Regions from separate parts of the Carnobacterium antarcticum genome, predicted to be linked through region 4. Evidence: predicted binding sites of a transcription regulator. Region 4 holds the regulator's gene; each other region holds the start of a gene.
The links. The regulator LexA, encoded in region 4, represses DNA repair genes until DNA is damaged. The targets are predictions, from matches to a motif close to CNAACANNTGTTNG.
Positions count from the first base shown of each region.

Region 1: a site for LexA is predicted at 4,338-4,351, ahead of dnaB (replicative DNA helicase). Genes of this name have one in related genera too.
Region 2: a site for LexA is predicted at 3,411-3,424, ahead of parE (DNA topoisomerase IV subunit B). Genes of this name have one in related genera too.
Region 3: a site for LexA is predicted at 3,750-3,763, ahead of NY10_RS00695 (Y-family DNA polymerase). Genes of this name have one in related genera too.

Region 1 covers NZ_CP010796.1:1,821,105-1,827,032, reverse strand. Annotated here, with positions in the region: tRNA gene NY10_RS08600 (tRNA-Lys) at 40-112, opposite strand; gene NY10_RS08595 (aldo/keto reductase) at 354-1,172, opposite strand; gene NY10_RS08590 (adenylosuccinate synthase) at 1,366-2,658, opposite strand; gene dnaB (replicative DNA helicase) at 2,848-4,230, opposite strand; gene rplI (50S ribosomal protein L9) at 4,454-4,906, opposite strand; gene NY10_RS08575 (DHH family phosphoesterase) at 4,909-5,928, opposite strand, start outside.
Region 2 covers NZ_CP010796.1:599,265-605,192, forward strand. Annotated here, with positions in the region: gene parC (DNA topoisomerase IV subunit A) at 1-1,224, opposite strand, end outside; gene parE (DNA topoisomerase IV subunit B) at 1,214-3,217, opposite strand; gene plsY (glycerol-3-phosphate 1-O-acyltransferase PlsY) at 3,661-4,263, shown strand; gene NY10_RS03040 (aldose 1-epimerase family protein) at 4,323-5,201, opposite strand; gene codY (GTP-sensing pleiotropic transcriptional regulator CodY) at 5,241-5,928, opposite strand, start outside.
Region 3 covers NZ_CP010796.1:114,196-120,123, reverse strand. Annotated here, with positions in the region: gene NY10_RS00720 (penicillin-binding protein) at 1-260, opposite strand, end outside; gene ftsL (cell division protein FtsL) at 257-634, opposite strand; gene rsmH (16S rRNA (cytosine(1402)-N(4))-methyltransferase RsmH) at 676-1,626, opposite strand; gene mraZ (division/cell wall cluster transcriptional repressor MraZ) at 1,666-2,097, opposite strand; gene NY10_RS00700 (DUF3397 domain-containing protein) at 2,331-2,708, opposite strand; gene NY10_RS00695 (Y-family DNA polymerase) at 3,793-5,091, shown strand; gene NY10_RS00690 (hypothetical protein) at 5,088-5,459, shown strand; gene NY10_RS00685 (single stranded DNA-binding domain-containing protein) at 5,483-5,794, shown strand; gene NY10_RS00680 (hypothetical protein) at 5,812-5,928, opposite strand, start outside.
Region 4 covers NZ_CP010796.1:456,281-462,208, reverse strand. Annotated here, with positions in the region: gene NY10_RS02450 (YneF family protein) at 23-259, opposite strand; gene tkt (transketolase) at 447-2,450, opposite strand; gene NY10_RS02440 (DUF896 family protein) at 2,571-2,813, opposite strand; gene lexA (transcriptional repressor LexA) at 2,976-3,599, shown strand; gene NY10_RS02430 (adenine phosphoribosyltransferase) at 3,669-4,181, opposite strand; gene recJ (single-stranded-DNA-specific exonuclease RecJ) at 4,205-5,928, opposite strand, start outside.

The DNA of each region.
Region 1 (5,928 bases), 1.2 Mb from region 4:
CGCACCAACGTTTGTCCGTCTCGTGGGTTTGGCACCCAATGGGCTGTGGGGGGATCGAACCCTCGACCCGCTGATTAAGAGTCAGCTGCTCTACCTACTGAGCTAACAACCCTTATATCGATCATGTCCATCTATAAGAATAATTTTAACACAACAATTGCTACTTGCGCAAGGTATCCTTTAATTATTTTTCGTTGTTCCGCTTAAAAAATTATGGTCCAGGCCATTTATAGAGTGATCTTTGAATTAAAAAACGTAGAATAGAGCAAAGAACATCTACTAATGAATTGTATTATATAAAAAATAGGAGCTGAGACATATGCCTCAACCCCTTAGTTTATAGTAAAGCTTATTTATTTTGCACGAACATCTTCAATTGCATCAAGTTTTTTGACGTCTTCAGGAGTAATCTTGAAATCAAGTTTGCTGTTTTCAATAATGCGCTCTTCATGCGTTGACTTTGGAAGAGGCAGCGTTTCGTGTTCTAAGCAGTAACGGATACATAATTGAGCTGGCGTTACACCATACTTTTCTGACATCTCTTTAATTTCAGGACTGTTCAAAATTTGCCCAGTTGCCAGAGGAGAATAGGCTTCAACGACGATATCGTGTTCTTTACAGTAAGCTAACAAACTTTTTTGATCGTGGCCAATGTAAAATGGTATTTGATTGACCATTGGTACGATCTCACAAGCATCGATGATAGCTTGGATATCGGATTTAGAAAAATTAGATACACCGATCGCGCGGATCTTGCCGTCATTATAAAGCTTTTCCATCGCTTTCCAAGTTTGAATATTTTCTTCGGTGCAATCTTTGCCTTTTTCGTCCCATGGCCATGGTGCATGAATAAGATAAAGATCCAAATAATCCACACCTAGATTGGTAATGGTTTCATTAAATGCTTCTAGTGTTTCTTGGTAACCTTTGATTTGTGCTGGAAGTTTACTCGTGATAAAAACTTTTTCACGGGCAATATCGAAATCTTTAATTGCTTTTCCAACGTTTTCTTCATTGCGATAAGCTAATGCCGTATCAATATGAGTATACCCGTTTTTAAGAGCCATCGTTACAGCATCATAAGCCTCTTCGTTTGGAATTTGCCATGTACCAAAACCGATATTAGGAATTTCCACACCATTGTGAAATACGAATGTGTTTTCTTTCATCATTTAGAGCTTCCTCCTTATAGTTAACCTGAATACTTTTTAATTGTATGCTAAATTCCAAAGAGAGTAAAATTTTTAGATTGCTTAGCTTTTTTAGCTGGTCCTGTAGAGAACACAAAAAAACTAACCGAATCCTCACCGCTATTTTACGAGAAAGGTTCGATTAGTTCTGATTCAGCATCGTTAACGTTAGCGGCTAGAGTTGTGACCAAATGTCTTCCAGTACATTGGTTTGGTCACGATCTGGTCCTACTGAGAACGTTGATATACGCACACCAACTAATTCTGCAATGCGGTAAACATAGTTACGGGCATTTTCAGGAAGGTCTTCCAATGTGCGGCAAGCAGTGATGTCTTCGCCCCAGCCTGGTATTTCTTCATAAATAGGAGTGCATTCAGCCAGTTCTTTCAAACTTGCTGGATAATGAAGGATTTGTTCGCCATTGCGTTCATACGCTGTACAGATTTTGACTGTTTCCAATCCGCTTAATACATCAATTGAATTTAAAGCTAGATTTGTGATACCGGAAACGCGTTTTGAATGACGCATGACCACTGTATCGAACCAGCCAATACGACGTGGACGTCCCGTTGTCGTTCCATATTCTTTCCCGATTTCACGAATTTGCTGCCCAACTTCATCATGCAATTCAGTTGGAAAAGGACCATCTCCTACACGAGAAGTGTAAGCTTTACAAACACCAACAACTTTGTCGATTTTTGACGGGCCAACACCACTACCGATCGTTACTCCTCCTGCAACTGGATTAGAAGACGTTACAAAAGGATACGTGCCTTGATCGATATCCAGCATCACACCCTGTGCACCTTCAAATAAAACTCGTTTATTTGCATCTAAAGCGTCATTTAAAACAACTGAAGTATCGCAAACGTATTGTTTGATTTCTTGACCATATTGATAATATTCTTCAAAAACATCCTCAAACTCAATCGGAGCAGTACCGAATAGTTTAGTGAACGTACGGTTCTTTTCTTCTAAATTGCTACGCAAACGCTCTGCAAAAATTTCTTTGTCTAGTAGATCTGCTACTCGTATACCGACGCGAGCAGCTTTATCCATATACGCTGGGCCAATTCCTTTGATCGTTGTTCCAATCTTTTGGTCGCCTTTTGCATCTTCTTGTAATTGATCTAATAAAATATGATACGGCAGCACGACATGTGCACGATCTGAAATACGTAAATTATTCGTTGCTACTCCGTGTTCATGTAAATAACCGATTTCTTCTACGAGCGATTTAGGATTGATCACAACACCGTTTCCAATCACACTGATTTTATTTTCAGCGAATATTCCTGAAGGGATCAAGTGCAATTTATATGTTACGCCATTAAATTTAATGGTATGTCCCGCATTATCTCCGCCTTGGTAACGCGCGATAACTTCGGCCTTCTCACTTAAAAAATCAGTGATTTTTCCTTTTCCTTCATCGCCCCACTGTGTGCCGACTACTACTACTGAAGACATATAAACACCTCGCTACTTATTTTTTTGCTCATCATTTACCAGCTCAGTTTATCAGTATTTAAACCAGTATTCAATAAAAAGCGAATATTTTATTCTATCAAAGCCTATTAAAAGCTGATAAACGAATATTTTATTTTTAAAACAAAAATAAAAGGCTGATAAACGAACGATATCGTTTTCAGCCTTTTTCTATCTTTGTGGCATATCTTCTGGAAAATAAGCCAATGACGAAAATTTATTGTATTCTTTTATAAACAATAATTTAACGGTTCCTCGTGCCCCGCTCCGGTTTTTTTCAATGATGACTTCGATAACATTGTCTTCTCCTGCCATGTCTTCGTCCTCATCCTCACCATCTTCACGATCGTAATAATCATCTCGGTAAAGGAATGCTACGATATCAGCATCTTGTTCAATCGAACCAGACTCACGAATATCGCTTAGCACCGGCCGTTTATCTTGCCTTTGTTCCACGCCACGAGAAAGTTGAGACAAGGCCATTACGGGTACACTCAATTCTTTAGCTAATTTTTTTAATTGCCGTGAAATTTCAGAAACTTCTTGTTGACGGCTTTCACGACCCGTTCCTTCGATCAATTGCAAATAATCAATAAGAATCAAGCCTAAATCGCCTTTTTCCTGTTTCAAACGACGGCATTTGGCGCGTATTTCAGCCACCCGAATCCCTGGAGTATCGTCAATGTAGATGCTTGCTTTAGACAAACTTCCCATTGCCACGATCAAGTTTTGCCATTCTTCTTCAGAAAGATTCCCTGTTCTCAGATTGCTTGCATCAATGCTGCCTTCTGCACACAGCATCCGGTTTACCAACGATTCTGCTCCCATCTCCAAACTGAAGATTGCAACTGTTTCATCTGTTTTAGTTCCAACATTTTGAGCAATGTTCAACGCAAAAGCTGTCTTACCAACTGCCGGTCTAGCTGCCAAAATAATGAGTTCATCTTTTTGTAAACCAGCCGTCATTTTGTCTAGTGCTTTATAGCCCGTCGGCAATCCTGTAATTTCTTCATCATTTTGATACAATTCATCGATGCGGGCGATGGAAGTGTTCAGTACTTCAGAGATGGATAAAAAACCGCTTCTATTGCGTTTTTCCGATACCTCTAAGATTCCACGTTCAGCTTCATCTAGAATCGTTGCCAGCTCGTCTCCTTCGTCATATCCTTTAGTAACGATTTCAGTTGCTGTTCGAATCAAATTACGCAAGATCGATTTTTGTTCAACGATTTTAGCATAATGTTCCATATTGGCAGCTGTTGGGACCGTTACAGCCAATTCAGCCAAATAAGCCATGCCGCCGACGTCTTCAAGTTGATTTTTAGATTCCAGCGCATTAGTGATCGTTACGATATCAATTGCTTCGTTATGGTTATTTAAATCTAACATCGCTTGAAAGATAAGTTGATGGCCTCTTCGATAAAAATCTTTTGCTTCAATAAATTCTAATGCTCCAACAACCGTATCTGGATCTAAGAAAACTGACCCGAGTACAGCTTGTTCCGCTTCAATACTTTGTGGCGGTAAGCGATCTTGAAAAGCTTCATTTGCCAAATTTCCTCTTCCTTTCAGCAGCCTTTTGTCCCTTTTGTATAGACTGGCTACTTTAGTTCAATGCTCTTATTTTACCGCAAAATTTCTTGAAATACAATCTAGCAATAAGAACGAGTGTTCCGGTATAGTTTGCATTTTTACGATTCATTAGATAAAAAATGTTCGATCAGAATTTCTTATCCTGACCGAACATTGTTTGTTCATGCGTTTAGTTTTAGGTATTTTATTCAGGCGATACATTTACAGTCATCGTTGCTGTTACTTCTGGGTGAATTTTAATATCGATTTTCATCGACGTTACGGTCCGAATCGGAACGTTTAATTCGATTTTTCGTTTATCCAATTTAATGCCTAATTGTTTTTGGACAGCTGACGCAATTTGTTTGGTTGTGATTGAACCAAATAAACGACCGTCTTCCGCTGCTTTAGCTTTGATTTCAATAGCATTTTCTTCTTTTTCTAAAAGGGTTTTTAATTCTTCAGCTTCTTGTTTGATTTCTTCTTGTTGTTTTTCTTCAGCTTTGATTTTCCCTTTTAATTCGCTTAAACTTCCTGCAGTTGCTTCTTTAGCTAAACCATTTTTGATCAAGAAGTTATGTGCATATCCATCAGCTACATTTTTGACCTCGCCTTTTTTACCTTTGCCTTTAACATCTTCTAAGAAAATAACTTTCATTTTTATTCCCCCTCATCTTGATTAACTACTACTGCTTTTAATTTTTCTTTTGCTTCTGCCACAGTGCAATTATCTATTTGCGTTGCAGCATTGGATAAGTGCCCACCGCCGCCAAGTTCTTCCATGATAACTTGAACATTGATTTCGCCTAAACTACGAGCACTGATTCCGACACGCCCATCTGAGCGTTTGGTAATCACAAAAGCCGCGTCGACATTTGTCATAGACAACATCGTATCTGCTGTTTGTGCTGCTACTACTGTATCATAAACCCTGTCTTCTTCGCCAATTGCAACCGCCATTTTATCGCTGATAAAATCGATTGATTCAATCAAATGACTGCGCAGTAAGTAAGTGTCCGTATCTTCTTTCAATAGACGTTGAATCAACACCGCATCTGCCCCACAGGACCTTAAATAACTTGCAGCATCAAATGTACGTGAACCTGTTCGTAATGAGAAACTTTTCGTATCTACTATGATTCCGCCCAGCATAGCTGTAGCTTCAATCTTATTGATTGGATCGGCTTCATTAGATTGATATTCAAACAACTCCGTTACCAACTCTGCTGTCGAAGATGCATAAGGTTCAATATAAACCAAAACTGGTTTTTCTGGAAACTCTTCGCTGCGGCGGTGGTGATCGATTACCACAATGTTATTCGTCTTCTTGACTAAATCAGGTGCAATCGATAGTGAAGGCCGATGATGATCGACCATGATCAATAACGTATTGGAAGTGATCATTTCTTCAGCCGTTTCTGGAGTAATAATATAACGACTAATAGAATTATCTTTTTCAATTTCTTCAACCAACTGTGCAATGTCTTTACTGAAACCTTCAGGATCGATAATGATCCATGCTTCTTTGTTATTCATTTCAGCAATTCTTCGAACTCCCAACGAAGACCCAATAACATCCATATCTGGATAACTATGACCCATAATAAAAATTTGATCCGATTGTTTCATTAACTCTTGAAGCGCTTGGCTGATCATACGAGAGCGAACACGCGTTCTCTT
Region 2 (5,928 bases), 140 kb from region 4:
GATATTATCTTTTGCATTCTTCTTATCCTTACTGTTTCGAATCGCACTGATAACTTGATCTAAAATAGAAAGTGCTTTGATCAAACCGACGACGATATGAGATCTGCTTTCAGCTTTTCTTAGATTAAAATTGGTGCGTCGTGTAATGATTTCCCGTTGGTGTTCAAGATACGCTTCTAGCATCCGAGAAATGCCTACTTGTTTCGGTCGTTTTTGGTCAATAGCTACCATATTAAAATTATATGAAACTTGTAAATCGGTGTTTTTCAATAGGTAAGTTAATATTCCGTTAGCGTTCGCTTCTTTTTTCAATTCTACAACGATTTGTAATCCGGTACGATCCGATTCGTCTCGAACCTCAGCAATACCATCCACTCGTTTGTTGATCCGGATTTCATCCATTTTCCGGACTAATACAGCTTTATTGACTTCATAAGGAATTTCGTTGATAACAATTTGTTGTTTTCCGCCTCTTAAATCTTCAATACGCGTTTTTGAACGGACAACGACTTTTCCTTTTCCGGTTTCATAAGCTTTTTTAATCCCGCTTAGCCCTTGCAAAATACCGCCTGTAGGGAAATCTGGTCCTTTTAAGTAAACCATTAAGTCAGATACCTTTGCATTCGGATGATCTATTAAGTGCATCGTTGCATCAATGACTTCACTTAAGTTATGCGGAGGGATATCGGTTGCATATCCTGCTGAGATTCCTGTTGCACCATTGACTAGCAAATTAGGATAGCGAACAGGTAAAACAGTCGGTTCCTCATCTGTATCGTCAAAGTTTAAAACAAAATCAACAGTTTCTTTCTCGATATCGCGTAAGAGTTCTTCCGCAATTTTAGATAAACGAGCTTCTGTATACCGCATTGCTGCTGGCGGGTCACCGTCCATACTTCCGTTGTTTCCATGCATTTCAACCAGTTCTTCACGTAGTTTCCAGTCTTGACTCAACCGCACCATCGCTTCATATACACTGCTATCTCCATGCGGATGATAATTCCCGATAACGTTTCCGACTGTCTTAGCCGATTTCCGAAAGCCTTTTTCAGAAGTGTTGCCTTCTACGTTCATGGCATATAAAATTCGACGTTGAACCGGTTTTAAACCATCACGAATATCTGGGAGAGCACGTTCCTGGATAATGTATTTTGAGTAACGTCCAAAGCGGTCTCCCATAACTTCTTCAAGAGTCAGTTCTTGAATGTCCGCTCTATTCTCCATCTACAGCACTTCCTTCATTTTCTAATTCCGATGTTTCCATAAGTTGATCATTGTCTAAAATACTGCTGCCTTCTTCTAGTGAGAATTCAACATGAGATTCGATCCATTTGCGTCGAGGTTCAACCTTATCTCCCATCAAAACAGAAACACGTCGTTCTGCTTGTGCAGCATCATCGATTCTAACACGAATGAGGGTTCGAGTCTCAGGATCCATTGTCGTATCCCATAGCTGATCCGCATTCATCTCACCTAACCCTTTATAACGCTGTAAAATGTAATTTTTACCAAATTTTTTCGTTACGTCTACTAATTCATCATCCGTCCAAGCGTAGGCTATCTTTTCTTTTTTACCGATTCCTCTTGATAGTTTATATAATGGAGGTAAAGCTAAATAGATTTTACCCGCTTCAATCAACGGTTTCATGTACCGATAAAAGAAGGTCAGCAACAGCACCTGAATATGGGCCCCATCGGTATCTGCATCGGTCATAATAATGATTTTATCGTAATTACAGGCTTCTATATCAAATTCAGGCCCAACCCCGGCACCGATCGTATAAATCATCGTATTGATTTCTTCATTTTTCATGATGTCTTGTAATTTAGCTTTTTCAGTATTGATAACTTTTCCACGCAACGGTAAAATAGCTTGGAACTTACGATCACGTCCTTGTTTAGCTGATCCACCTGCAGAATCTCCCTCAACGAGGTACAATTCATTACGTTTAGCATTTTTACTTTGCGCCGGCGTCAATTTACCTGATAACAATGACTCATTTTTTCTGCGTTTTTTCCCGTTTCGGCTTTCTTCACGGGCTTTTCTGGCAGCGTCTCGAGCTTCTCGCGCGGTAAGAGCTTTACGAATGAGCTGTTGGCTCATTTCACCGTTCTCTATCAAATAGAAACCCATTTGTTCGCTGATGACCGCATCTACGGCTCCACGAGCTTGTGCCGTCCCTAATTTGCTTTTGGTTTGACCTTCAAATTGCAATAAATTTTCAGGAATACGAACAGAAATGATCGCGGCTAACCCTTCTCGAAAGTCACTGCCTTCAAGATTTTTTTCTTTCTCTTTTAACAGATTTACTTTACGGGCATATTCATTAAATGTTTTAGTTAAAGCCGTCTTCATACTTGATTCATGTGTTCCACCGTCTTTGGTTCTCACGTTGTTAACAAACGATAAAATGTTTTCTGAATAGCCGTCATTGTATTGGAACGAAAACTCCACTTCCATACTGTTGCTCTCTCCTGAAAAATAAGCAACTGGTGTTAAAGTATCTTTATCTTCATTTAAATAAGCGACAAATTCTTTGATTCCTTCTTCATAATGGAAAACGTCAGATTTATCGTTTCGCTCGTCAATCAGTTCAATCCGCAAATTTTTCAAAAGAAAAGCTGATTCTCGCAGCCTTTCTGATAAGACATCATAAGAGTAATTAACGGTAGAAAAGATTGTCGCATCTGGTTTAAAATGAACCGTTGTTCCGTTTTTTCCGCGATTGTTTTTCTTCTTTGTTAATGTTCCTTTTGGTTTTCCGCCGTTTACGAAATGTTGTTGGTACTCTGTGCCATCTCGAATGACAGTAACGGTCAGCCACTCAGAAAGTGCATTAACCACACTTGCACCTACACCATGTAAACCACCCGATGTTTTATAACCGCCTTCTTGTCCAAACTTCCCACCGGCATGCAGCACAGTAAATATAACTTGGATCGTCGAAACGCCTGAAGAATGCATTCCAACTGGCATTCCGCGTCCATTGTCTTTTATACTAACACTATCGTCTTTGTGTAAAGTAACGATTATTTCATTACCGTAGCCAGATAAAGCTTCATCTACGGAATTATCAACAATCTCATATACTAAATGATGCAAACCTCTAGTATCTGTTGACCCAATATACATTCCCGGCCTTTTACGGACAGCATCTAATCCTTCAAGAACTTGAATGGATTCATCGTTGTATTCTACTTTTATTTTTTTTGGCATTAAAAAAACTCCTTAACCATTATTACGAGTTACTTAGTGCGTTAATTAAAACTTACCTCAAAAAAATCCTTTTTCAAGTGCACAATTAAAAAGCTCACTTCGTATTCATCCGTTTATTTATCTAAGCATCTATTCAATAATACTCTATCTAACAACGATTGAAAAGAAAAAATCGCTATTTCTGTAAAAAAAGGGAAAGTATGTTCGCATTCAAAAAATGCACATCTCCTGCTTTACTATTAAACTAGTTCTCATAGTAAAACGCAAGAGGCAACTTAATTTCAATTCTTTTGCAACCGTTAAACAATGCTCTCTCTATAATTTGGTTCAGCTTTATTCAATCGATTTTAACTAGCCTTACAGTAGAATAAGTGGTAAAATATGGCTTATCGGCAATCAAGTTGCTGAGTTAGGAGTGAGTGAAGTTGGTAAAAATTATACTCATGTTTATTACAGCCTACCTCTTAGGTTCTATACCATCTGGAGTGTGGTTAGGTAAAAAACTATATAAAAAAGATATTCGTAATTATGGCAGTGGAAATTCAGGAACCACTAATACGTTTCGTGTATTAGGCGTAAAAGCTGGCATACTTGTATTGCTAGCAGACGTTTTAAAAGGAACATTAGCAGCGAGTTTGCCCTACTTAGTGCATTCTGATTTGAATCCAATGGTATTAGGCCTAGGAGCCATCCTAGGACACACATTCCCAATATTCGCTGAATTCAAAGGCGGAAAAGCAGTCGCTACCAGCGCAGGGGTTCTTCTGGCATACAATCCGACTTTTTTTATTTTCTGCGTGGTTTTATTTTTAGTGATTTTATTCTTTTCACGGATGGTCAGTTTTTCAAGTATGCTGGCCTTACTGATTATAACGCCGTCAACCCTTTTGACAAACGATTGGATTTTAACAACGATTGCCGCTGTCTTGACTGTTTTTATCATCTATCGTCACAAAGATAATATCAAAAGAATCCGTAACGGAACAGAAAGCAAAGTTCCATTTGGATTTGGTTATAAAAAAGATTCGTCTCAAACAAAAAAGTAATCCTCAACAAATCAAACGCCTGACAGATTTTTATCTGTCAGGCGTTTTTTTGCACTAAATCAATCAACAGCGATTTCATAGTGGCAATTAAATTGTTCAGCCGGAGCCAGGTGTTGAATACCTAGCTTTTCTGTTAATTGTCCAGTTGCATCAAGTGAATCTGCCACTCCAAACCATGGTTCAATACAAACAAACGGAGCTTCTTGTTTAGGAGGAGACCAAATACCAACGTATGGAAATCCTTCTAACGTTACGGCTACTTTATGCTTGGTTTTGTCTGATTGGATAGAAAATGTATTTTTCCTTTTAGTTTCGTAAATCAATGCATCTTGATCAAATAAAGCTCTTTTTAAAGCGATATCCGTATTGGTTTGAGCTAATGTACGGTTTTCGAGATCTAGATAAGGCCCTTCTAAAGGGATAAGCGTTCTAGAACGCTTAGGTGAAAAGTTCAAATAGTAATCTTCAAAAACGGTCTCTGAGGTTAGAGGAACGTTAAACCCTGGATGGCCTCCAATTGAAAAATACATTTCTTCTTGTTGATTTAAGTTTTCAACTAAATAACCAACATCAAGAGTTTGGTTTTCTAAACGATAAGTAATCGTTAAACGAAAATCAAAAGGATACTTTTCTTTAGTAGAAGGATCGGCTGATAATTGTAAAGCTACTGCTGTTTCACTTTGTTGGGTTATATTAAAAGGGTAGTCTCTTGCAAAACCGTGTTGTGACATCGAGTATCGTTTGTTCTTGTATTCATATTGATCGTCTTTTAATCGTCCGACGATTGGAAATAAAACCGGTGCTTGTCTATTCCAAAAAGCAGGGTCGCCTTGCCATAAGTACTCAATACCCGTTTCTTTATTTCTTAGACTCGTTAATTCTGCACCTTTTTCAGAAATAGTAACAATTAAGTTTTGGTTTTCTAATTTAATACTCATTGATATCCCCCTTTAATCCCGTTTCTTTATTATTGGTTGTCAGTAAGCCCATTCTTTATCTAAAGCCTCGATAAACTTGGTATTATGGATACGAATATACGTCCCTTTCATTCCAAGTGATTTAGATTCGATGATGCCGCCAGATTCTAATTTTCTTAAGGCATTAACAATCACCGAACGTGTGATTCCGATCTTATCCGCTACATTCGAAGCAGTCAGCCGTCCTTCTAAGCCGCCCAATTCTTCAAAAATAGCTTTGACAGCCTTCAATTCACTATAAGACAATGTTTTAATGGCAATTTGGACATTAGCCGAATCTCTAGCTTCTTCTTCGATTTGAGTAGATTTCTTATAGATAATTTCAATCCCCACAACCGTCGCTGCATGTTCTCCTAATATCAGATCATCATCATCAAATTGAGGAGCTAAGCGGGCTAAAATCAACGTCCCTAATCGTTCACCAGCTGCATAGATAGGAATAACAGTGGTTAACCCATCTGTAAACAAATCGCGCGTTTCAATAGGAAAGACTGTATAGTCGCTTTCAATACCAATATTGGTACGTGTTTCCTTAATTTCGAGCATGCTTAAAGCATACTCAAGCGGAAACTTCTTAGCATCCAGCATTTCTTTGACTCGTTCGTTGTTGATTTCATGCTTTTCGGTATAGCCGAGTAGATTACCGGCTTCATCGATCAAATAAGTATTGGCATTTAAAACGTCTCCT
Region 3 (5,928 bases), 340 kb from region 4:
ATGGCGACTAACGAGTAAGAAGTAGCGTCCATAGCAATCGAGTTTCCACCTATATCATAAATGGTCCCTCGGTTTGCTTCTAGTACGCTACTTCTTGTATAAAGGTTATTAACATTTTGAGACAGATTTTCCCCGTTAATTTCTCCTTTTACCATAATGTAAGTAAAACGTCCTACAAATACCAAGAATAAAAGCAAGGTACCAAAAAAGAGCAGGATCGCAATTTTTTTTCTGTTTTTTAAAGGGTTTCTGTTTGTCATTTAATAACATTCCTTACATTGGCTTCATTCATTTCTAAACCTTGACGATTGGCGATTTCATAAACACGGTCATAACGCGATAATTCTTGAACTTCTTGTTCTAAATTATTGTTTATGGTAGTGATATTTGCGATAGACGAGTTCGTGTCTTGAAGGGCGCGGTTTGTACTCGCTATGTTGATTTCTAGTGAGATGCTCACAGCAATCAACGCAAATGTAATGACTGAGACAATTCCAATCACCATTTTTTCTAGGTTTGTAATCCCCGATTTTTTTGGAAGAGGTCTATGTATAGTTGTTTCTTTTGGCAAAACGGGGGATTGTATTGGCGTTTCCACTTCAAGGTTTCTAGCTAAGTTACTATTCAACGACATTCAAATAACATCCTTTCTTTCCTCTCACTATTTAAGTTTTTTTATTTTCTTTGTCTTTCTGCTACTCTCAATTTTGCACTGCGAGCTCGATTGTTTATTTCCAATTCCGTTTCACTTGGAACAATCGGTTTTCGTGTCACCAATTTTAATTCCGGCAAAAATTCTTCAGGAATGATAGGCAATCCGGGTGGGATATCTGGTCCTTTAGCATGATCTTTGTAGATTGATTTTACGATTCGGTCTTCTAACGAATGAAACGTAATGGCGCTTATTCTTCCGCCAACATTCAATAGTCCAATGGCTTCTTCTAAAGAATCTTCCACGGCTGATAATTCATCATTTACAGCAATACGCACAGCTTGAAAAACGCGTTTAGCTGGATGTCCGCCTTTTCTCCTGGCAGGTGCAGGAATACCTTCTTTAATAATGTCAACTAATTCAGTAGTGGTTTCAATTAGCTTTTGTTCTCTTGCCGCTTCTATTTTCCGAGCAATACTTTTAGAGAACTTTTCTTCTCCATAACGATAAAAAATTCTAACTAAGTCTTGATACGACCAAGTATTGATGACTTCTTTCGCTGTCAATGGAGCTTCTGTATCCATACGCATATCTAACGGGGCGTCTTGGTGGTAACTAAACCCTCGTTCCGCTTCGTCTAGTTGTGGCGAAGAAACACCTAAGTCATATAAAATGCCGTCAACTTCGAATACCCCTCGCTCATTTAGTTCTTCTTTAATAAAGCGGAAATTAGCCTTAATGAAGGTTACCATTCCTTTTTCGACATAAGTCGCTAACCGTACTTTTGCATTTTCAATTGCTCGTTCATCTTGGTCAAATGCGTAAAGATGACCGTTTTCATTTAATTGAGAAAGCAGATATTCGCTATGGCCTGCTCCGCCTAAAGTACAGTCGACGTAGACACCATCGGGAATTAAAGACAGACTATCCACTGTTTCGTGAAGCAAGACTGTTTCATGATTAAATTCTGCCATTTCCGTTCCCCCTTTGTTTATGATTTGAAAGTTCGTTTACTAAAACCCAAAATCAATCATGTTTTCAGCGATCTCGTCAAACGTCTCTTCAGCTTCTGCTGAAAACTCATTCCATTTGGATTCGCTCCAAATCTCGATTCGATCTGATACACCGACTACATGACACACTTTTTCTAGTTTCGCATGGTCTCTTAATGTTTGCGGAATATTGATTCTTCCTTGCTTATCTAATTCGCATTCCGTCGCTGCTGAATAAAAGAACCTAGTAAAAGCACGAGCTTCTTTTTTTGCAAGCGGAAGTTGCTTGAGTTTTTCTTCGAGTATAGTCCATTCATTCTGGGGATAACCAAATAAGCAACCATCTAAACCGCGGGTTAAGATGAATTTCGTTCCTAAATCGTCGCGAAATTTCGCCGGCATGATCAAGCGGCCTTTTGCGTCGATGTTGTGCTTATACTCACCCATTAACATAGCTATACTCACCCCACTTTTAGTAGTTATTTTCAGTCTACCACATCGCCCCACTTTCCACCACAATTAATCGAAGGATTCTATAAAAAAACACACGGAATAAAAGAAAGCTTTAGCCTCTCTGTTTAGCAGCCTTTTCAAAAGTGTTTTAAGAGTGGGGAATTTTCCCAAAAAAGCACAAAAAAAGCAGCAAGATGGATAACTATACCATCTCGCTGCTTCTAAAACGCTTTTTAAGTAAACTGTGTGAAGATATTTGCTCCTACTAAAAAATAATAAGTAAGAATAGAAAATAAAAAAATAAAACGCCAATACGTTTTCCAAAAACGCCCATAAATGATTTCGCCTTTTTTATAAGCCAATGCCATTACAATGAACATTCCTAAACCGAGAATAAAAATCAGAAAATAAGGAAAAATCGATTGACCAAATGTTAACGAGCTTAGGATATGGATACCCAACAGTAAATATGGAACCATTAAATCTGGCAGCTTAATGCTCTTGTTTTGTCTTCTAAAATGTCGGTTGACGCTTTTATTAAACAACACTAACAGCAAAAGCGGCAAAAGATACAGTATGATCATCACAATGGTAAAAGTAGTTGCTTCCAAAACAACCCTCCCTTTCCACTTACGCATTCGCAGGATTGATGAATGAAAGAACAAAATTACTCCTCCTACTAAGAAGGCGCTCATTCTCCCAAACAATTCTTTATTCAATTTACCCTAAATTTCTACTTTTGTATACCTTTAAATAAGACAAGAGCTTTAACGCTCTTACCCACAAAATGCTCTTAGAAACATACTCGTTCTGTAAAATATCTATTGAACGTGTTTTTACTAGAATAATCTTATGGCTTTTGTTCATTCTGACTACTCTTTGGATACATTAAATAGTAAATCGAAAACCGTTTTTTTAGTCCATTAAATCTAACGGTTCTCTCTAGCAAAGAGAACCGTTAGATTTCTTAAATGAAACTTAATAGAATTCTGCTGGCTTTTATGTTATACTTATAAAGTATTAAAAGTAAGTATGCAACATTATATAGAATAGTTTTTAAAGAAGTTTATCCACACTGGCACAGTTTTAGAACTGTAAGGACATAAAAGAGGTAGGGTTTATGTCGTTTAAATGAGAAACCGATTGATATAATTTGATTAGTATTTATAACCCAAAAATAACTTTAAGAATATTTATTTTTAATTAGAAAGCCACTCAGAATCTGAGTGGCTTTCGTCAATTCCATCAAAAAAAACGCCCTTTTTACGAAAACAAGAGCTGCAAATACCGATACAAAGCAAAACACCCTTGAGCCATGGTCTCAAATCAGCGGATTTAAAATAAATGTACAATAGCTATAAACCCTTTTATATAAGCGTTTATAAGTACAATACTATTAGCGAGAAATGGCATGGATTTACAATAGTTAGATACTTATGCCCCTTTTCTGCCCCTTTTTTATTTATTCACTAAGAATAAAGTCTTCCTATATAATGGTAGATTCTGGAACATACCAAGTAATGTGACAGATTATTTTAATAAAAAACTATATCTCGATAAACAACAGATACTAACTTGTTCAACAAATTTTTACCTCCACCCTGCATTCTCCGTGCAGGGTATTTTTTTTACGTTCTGTTCGCTTTACTTATCGAACATTTGTTCGTATAATGAAATAAAAAAGGAGGGATCTTTATGTCATTCGATTACTCTGACGAGATAAGCAACGACATTCTCTGCGTTGACGTTAAATCATTTTACGCTTCAGTCGAGTGTGTTGAACGCGGCCTGCATCCGTTAAAAACTATGCTAGTTGTCATGAGCAATGCAGAAAATGCTGGCGGTTTGGTTCTAGCCGCCTCCCCTTTAGCTAAAAAAGTTTTAGGCATCAGTAACGTTACCAGAAAACGAGACATCCCCTATCATCCTGATTTATTGATCGTGCCTCCACGCATGCAGTTTTATATAGAAAAGAATACTGAAATTAACGATATTTTTCGCAAGTACGTTTCAGATGAAGATTTACATATTTACAGCATAGATGAATCGTTTGTGTCTGTTAGAGCTAGTTTGAAGCTCTTTAAAAGAAAAAGCGCCTATGACTTGGCTAGGATGATTCAATACCATATTTATAAAAAGATTGGCCTATATGTCACTATTGGAATTGGCGACAATATGCTGCTAGCCAAGCTAGCTCTGGATAACGAAGCTAAATACAACGCTAACTTGATTGCTGAATGGCGATACAAAGACGTACCGGAAACGATTTGGAAGATAGAAAACATAACAGACATGTGGGGTATTGGAGAACGAACGGCGATTCGACTGAATAGCTTAGGGATTAAATCAGTCTATGACTTAGCACATGCAAACTTTTATCAACTAAGAGAATCTATGGGTCTTATTGGTGAACAACTATACGCTGGCGCTTGGGGCATCGATCGCAGCGACATTAGAGAACAATATCGTCCTTTAGAAAAGAGTTACGGAAACTCTCAAATACTTAAAAGAGATTATTACAAAAGACATGAGATCAAAATAGTGATTCGAGAAATGGCGGAACAAGTGGCAACCCGCATTCGAAAGCACCATTGCAAAACAGGATGTGTCAGCCTTACCGTTACCTATTCTAAGCATGAAGAAAAAGCAGGATTCTCTCGACAATTAAAAATTCCTAATACATCTAATACAAAGAAGTTAGTCGATTATTGTTTTGATATTTTCAATAAACATTATGAAGACGACATGGCTGTAAGGAGTATCGGAATTTCTTATTCAAAATTGACTTACACCAGCAATATTCAATTGGATTTATTTGAAGACCCCACTCAACAAATCGCAAACGAAAAATTAGATTTGTTGGTAGATAAAATAAGAGATAAATATGGTTTTCAATCGTTAGTACATGCTAGCAGCCTTTTAGAAGGAGCTACAGCTATTAACCGCAGCTCTCTTGTTGGTGGACATGCTGGCGGAATGGAGGGTATACAATGAGCTTTTTAAATGAGGAGTATCGTGATCGAGGCATTAAGAAATGGGCGGGTTTTTACTTATCTGAGCATACTGCTACCCAAGAAAAGTTATCAGGAGAAAGAACAAAAGTTAATCAGCAAAAGAGACAGATGAATCAAGGTGAAATTGAAATAACAATAAATGAATCCATAGTAAAGAATAAGTCTGTCGCTATTCAACTTGAAAATGTAGATCAGAACGGACTTTACTATGATGACGTAGTTGGTCATATTGTTGGTGGAGATGAACTAGGTATCTTCATAAATGATACCAAAGTCGATTTCGATGAAATTAGAAACATTCAATTTGTGACTCTAAAAAAATGGAACAACATAGATGGTGATGTTTAATAGATAAAAAGGAGCTGTTTAAAATGAATTTCGCTATTTTAACTGGTAAAGTTGTTTCAGAAGTGAAGGTTATCAACACAGATAATGGTACTCCGCTATGCCGCTTCACATTGCAAGTAGACAACCGTAAATTTAATTGTTTAGTTGCTGGCATGAAGGCTTATAAATTTATGTACGATATCGAAGAAGATTCTCTTATTACTATAGAAGGAACCATCAATGACCGAATGCAGTTAGTTGTGCAAGAATACCGTCTTGACTCGAAACCTAGCTACTTTGGACAGATATTTGATTATAAAGGAAGAAAGTTACCTCATAAGAAGGTTATGTGGTAACTTCCGATAACCCATTTTTATATTTTATATCTTTGTTTTTTACCTTTTTCATTTTCAAATTCTATGTAGAGTGCTATGATTTCATTCAAAAATATACTTTCTGTTTCAGCAAACCGGTCTTCATGAGCGTATAT
Region 4 (5,928 bases):
TAAGCAAAACATCATATGCCGCTTATTTTTTTTTATTTGCTTTATCTGATTGCACTTTCATCGATGCCATCATTTGTTTGATTTTCTTTTCAGATGGTTTTTGACCCATTTGCATCATCAACATACGTAAAGTATCTTCATTAATTGGCGGGTTCTTTTTGAAATAATCCATCATGTATTTTCTTGCTAAGAAAAATCCACCAACTAAACCTGCAATTAACGCAAGAATAATAAAAAGTATTGCTAAACCTGTGCTCATTTCATTCACTCCTTTCAAAATCTCTCAATGGTTAATTGTACTAGACTTTAAACTAAAAATAAATAGCTAAACGCCTTACTTAAGAAAAAAATGTACCGTTTGCCTGAAGATCTTTCAATTTCCATATAAGAAAGCCATGTGAATTGAACTGTTCTCAATCCACATGGCTGACAAATGAAGAAATAGTCTATAGCTTACTGTAAGCCGCTACAACATTTTCCACTGTAAACCCATAATTTTCAATAACCGTAGCACCAGGTGCACTCGCGCCATATTTGTCGATGGCTACCATAGCTCCATCTAGACCAACATAGCGTTCCCAGCCAAAGCTGGCGCCCATTTCAATGGAAACCCGTTTGCGGACGGCATTCGGTAAGACAGACTCTTGGTAAGCTGCGTCTTGTTTTTCAAATAGATCAAAACTTGGCATCGAAACCACGGAGACATCTTTCCCGTCTGCTTTTAATGCTTTTTGAGCCTCTAATGCTAAGGCTACTTCAGAACCAGTCGCAATCAAGATGCCTTCAGGCGTTTCTCCTGATTGAGGCGAAAGAACATATGCCCCTTTAGCCACGCTTTCTTGCGCTTTTTCTTGTGTGCCTGGTAAAACAGGCAAGTTTTGACGAGACAAGACCAATAATGTCGGGTGATCCGTTGACGTTATTGCGATCTTCCAAGCAGCGGTTACTTCATTCCCGTCTGCTGGACGCAAAACAGTTAAATTCGGCATGCCGCGTAAGCTAGACAAGTGTTCAACCGGTTCATGGGTCGGTCCATCTTCGCCGACCGCCACCGAATCATGGGTAAACACATAGGTTACCGGCAATTTCGAGATCGCCGCTAAACGAATCGCTGCACGTAAATAATCGGTAAAGACAAAGAACGTGCCTACATAGGTTCTTGAACCGCCATGTAAAGCGATTCCGTTAGCAGCAGCTGTCATTGCAAACTCACGGACACCGTACCAAATGTTCCGTCCTTCATATTGTCCCGGTTGGAAATCTTTTTCTCCAGCGACCATCGTGTTGTTTGAAGACGATAAGTCGGCTGATCCGCCCCAGAAATAAGGAACTTTTTCAGAGATAGCAGTCAAAACTTGGCTTCCGGTAACACGAGAAGCTAAAGCGTCGTCTTCTACGGAGAAGCTTGGCAATTCACTGTCCCAACCTTCTGGCAATTCAGTAGTCATCGACAATTCGAATTGAGCCGCTAGTTCAGGATGATCTTTACGGTAAGCTTCAAAAGCAGCCGTCCATTCTTTTTCCGCTGCAACGCCTTTATCGACCATCGTTTCTTTGAAACGTTGTGCTACTTCAACGGGCACGAAGAAGTCTTCGCCTTCCCATCCGTAAGCTTTTTTCGCTGCTTCGATCCCTTCTGGACCTAGTGGAGCACCGTGGACTTTATGAGATCCCGCATTAGGAGCCCCAAAACCGATCACCGTTTTCACTTCGATCAAGGTTGGTTTCGTTGTTTCTGCTTTTGCTGCTTCAAGTGCAGCATTGATTTCGTCTAAATCGTTTCCATCTTTTACTAAAATATAGTGCCAATTGTACGCTTCAAACCGTTTTCCAACGTTTTCAGTGAAGGCTTTTGAAGTCGGTCCATCCAATGAAATATCATTCGAATCGTATAACATGATCAGTTTACCTAACTCTAAATGACCCGCTAAACTTGCTGCTTCTGCAGAAACCCCTTCCATTAAATCGCCATCGCCACACAAAGCATACGTGTAATGATCCACGATTTGGTGATTTTCTTTGTTATACGTAGCGGCTAAATGGGCTTCAGCCATTGCCATTCCTACAGCATTTGCGATCCCTTGTCCTAATGGACCAGTAGTCGCTTCAACCCCATCGGTATAGTGAACTTCTGGGTGTCCAGGAGTCTTGCTTTCCCATTGGCGGAATTGTTTTAGATCATCAATCGACACCTGATAGCCTGCAAGGTGTAAAAGGCTGTACAACATCATTGAACCATGGCCGGCTGAAAGGACAAACCGATCACGATCCACCCACGTTGAATTTTTAGGGTTTACTTTTAATTGTTGCGTCCAAAGAGTATACGCCATCGGCGCTGCCCCCATCGGCAAGCCTGGGTGACCAGAATTGGCTTTTTGCACTCCGTCTATACTCAGTGTTCTAATTGTATTTACCGCTAATTGGTCCGTATTGTCAAACAAGTAAATCATCCTTTCAATTGTAATACCTCTATTTTACTGTTTTATTCCCATTGAAGCAATCACTGAATGCATTTTTTATAAAAACAGTCTTTCTTTTCTTAATACCTGCACTATTTATCGCTCCATTTGTTAGGAACGGTCGTGGATGCCTTTTTCTTTTTGGATTTCTTTCAATTTATCGGGAGTCACATCGTTGCCTTCCTCATCAACAACTTTTAGTCCTTCGATATGATTGCGCATTCCTCCCCGAAAAGCCGCTAAATACGCTTCGCGAAGTTTTTTTTGTTCTGCTTGTTCAGACAAGCTCAGCCCTTCAGCTTTAGATTTATTTGCTAATTCATTGATTCTGGTCAATTGTTCTTTAGGTAACATTTTACTCACTCCATTATTTGTATTCTTTAGCTACTATACCAAAAAAATCCTATAAAATACATCAAAGTGATTTTTAAATATAGCGAACATTTGTTTGATTCGCATATAATTTTATGGTATTCTATGAATAAGAAATATATAGGAATTGAGGTGCAGCTATTTATGCGTAAAACTCCAGAATCTAGACAAATTGAAGTATTACAATATATCCACGAACAAGTCCAATCAAAAGGTTACCCACCGACTGTACGCGAGATTGGAACAGCCGTTTCTTTATCTTCTACATCGACTGTCCATGGGCATCTGTCCAGATTGGAAAAAAACGGGTTTATCCAACGAGATCCTAGTAAGCCGAGAGCAATCGAATTAACAGCTACGGGGTTATCAAAATTAGGTGTTCAATTAAAACAAATTCCTTTGCTAGGAACTGTTACAGCGGGCGAACCCATCTTAGCAGTAGAAGAAGCGACTGATTATTTTCCGCTTCCGCCAAACTTAAAACAAGAAAGCGAATCGCTTTTCATGTTGACTATCCGTGGGGAAAGCATGATCGATGCTGGGATTTTTGATGGTGATGAAGTGATCGTCCGCAAACAATCCAGCGCCAACAACGGAGATATCGTTATTGCCTTGACCAATGAAGACGAAGCAACATGTAAGAGGTTTTATAAAGAAGATCATTATTATCGTTTGCAGCCGGAAAATGAGACCATGGATGCTATTATTTTAGATGAAGTATCTGTTTTAGGAAAAGTCGTAGGACTTTACCGCAGCCATATATTTTAATACAAAAAGTCGCTAAACAAATTTTGTTTAACGACTTTTTGTATTGTCCATTATTAGTTTATCAAGCTTCTAGTATTCCATTAAAGCTAAAATATCGTATCCTTTAATTTTGTCACGTCCATTTAAATCGGTTAACTCAACTAAGAAAGCCATACCGACTACTTCTCCTCCTAGTTGCTCAATCAATTTGACTGTTGCCGCAATTGTTCCACCAGTAGCTAGTAAATCATCGCAAACCAGCACTTTTTGTCCAGGTTTGATAGCATCTTTATGAATTTGCAAAACGTCATTGCCGTATTCTAAACCATAGTTGACTTCGACTGTGTCACGAGGTAATTTTCCTTTTTTACGTGCCGGCGCAAAACCGATACCTAATTCATAGGCAACGGGACATCCTACAATAAATCCACGAGCTTCAGGTCCAACAATCATATCCACGCCTTTATTTTTTGCGTATTGAACGATTTCGTTGGTAGCATAACGATAAGCTTCTCCATCTGCCATTAAAGGTGAAATATCACGAAAGATAATGCCTTCTTCGGGAAAATCGGGTACATTTGCAATATATTTTTTTAAGTCCATTGAAACTTTTCCTCCATCCAATTTTACAGTTCTTTTTTCAACTGTTGTTTTAACCAAGTTTCTAGTTCAGTAAACCGACTATAGATCAAAGCTTCTTCAGCTGCTATTTTTTTCAAACGGTTTTGATAAGTAGTCGATTCAGTCAACTCTTTCTTTTCAGCATTTGGAACAATATTCATAACACCGTCTTTTATTGTAACAAATCCTACTTCAAAAAACACAGAAATCATAAAAATCAATAGTTTTTCTTTTATTTTCAAATGCGTTGCTAATAAACTTATTTTATGACGAACATCAATATCAATATGAGTTGCAGTATACTTAAAAACTTGTGAAAATTGCATCCGACTAGGTATTCCAGTAAGATAAGCTTCTTCTTGGTTAAAGAAACAAGCCACAACCTTTGTTGGCTCTACCTGATTCAATACAGTGCTTAATAAAGTTAAATCTGAGGGGCAATCAACTAAAATAAGTTGATCCGTGTGCAGGATAAAACCCTCGGCACTTTCTTGATCAGTGATCAAATGACCGTAACTTGTCTCAGTGATGCTGCTTTCATATTGTTGATAGTTTTTTTCATTGAAAAATAAATAATCAGCAGGTGCCATCTGCCAAATTGCTGGAGCGATTTGAGTACTTCTCAAATCAAAAACTTGCACTCCCTCAATTGCCAAATCTTCAATCATCAACTGAGGCTTACGCAACCCATTCCATTCATTGATGCTTAACTGTCCCACAATCGATAGTTCAGCATCAGCACCAATCTCAGCTGCAACAGGGCCGAATTGAAAACCAATCACATCTAAAGATGCTGCTTCATCCATTATTTTTAATTTCAAATGTGCATTATCTCCGCCGATACGTCGAACATCTTGTGCTTTTACATTTTCGAATAAAAAGACCGGTTTAGGATTATCCGTTCCAAAAGGAGCAAGCTTTTGCAGCTCTTCGATTGATTCCACGCTACTCTCAGCTATGGTCAACCGTTCATCAACTACGATTTCTTCCGTTAACTGCTCAGCTAAACCGCTTTGCAGTAAGAAAGCATTGAGTTCTGTTTGAATCGCACCAATATTCTCGACAGGCAGTGTCAAACCTGCTGCCATATGGTGTCCGCCAAAATTCGTCGTCAGGTGACTGACATCTTCTAATGCTTCATACAGATGGTAAGCTGACACGCTTCGTCCTGACCCTTTAGCTGTCCCATTCGTCCTATCCATATTCAATACAATGGCTGGTTTTCCAGTCTTGCCAACCACTTTGCTGGCCACGATTCCTAAAACTCCTTCATGCCAGCCTTCTTTTGCTAATACATACACATGCGGGTTCGCATCGCTTTTTTCAATCATATCAAAAGCTTCAGCTGTGATGGTTGAAACCAAGGCTTGTCGTTCTTTATTTTTCTCATTAATTAACTGGGCTAAAGAATTCGCTTCGGCCTCATCGAATGTCGTCAACAATTCTACAGCAGGAGCAGCCTCGCCTAAACGCCCAATCGCATTCAACCGAGGGGCTAAAATAAAGCCAATCGTCTCTTCATCTACTTCTGATTGCTTGGCTCCAGCCACCTTGCATAAAGCAGCTAAACCCACTCTTTGCGATTCTCTTAAAACAGCTATTCCTTGCATGACCAAAGCCCGGTTTTCTCCTAATAAAGAAACTAAATCCGCCACGGTACCAACAGCTACTAAATCGAGTAATTCAAGTGGAACTTCACCCAGTAAAGCAGTCGCCAGCTTAAACGCTA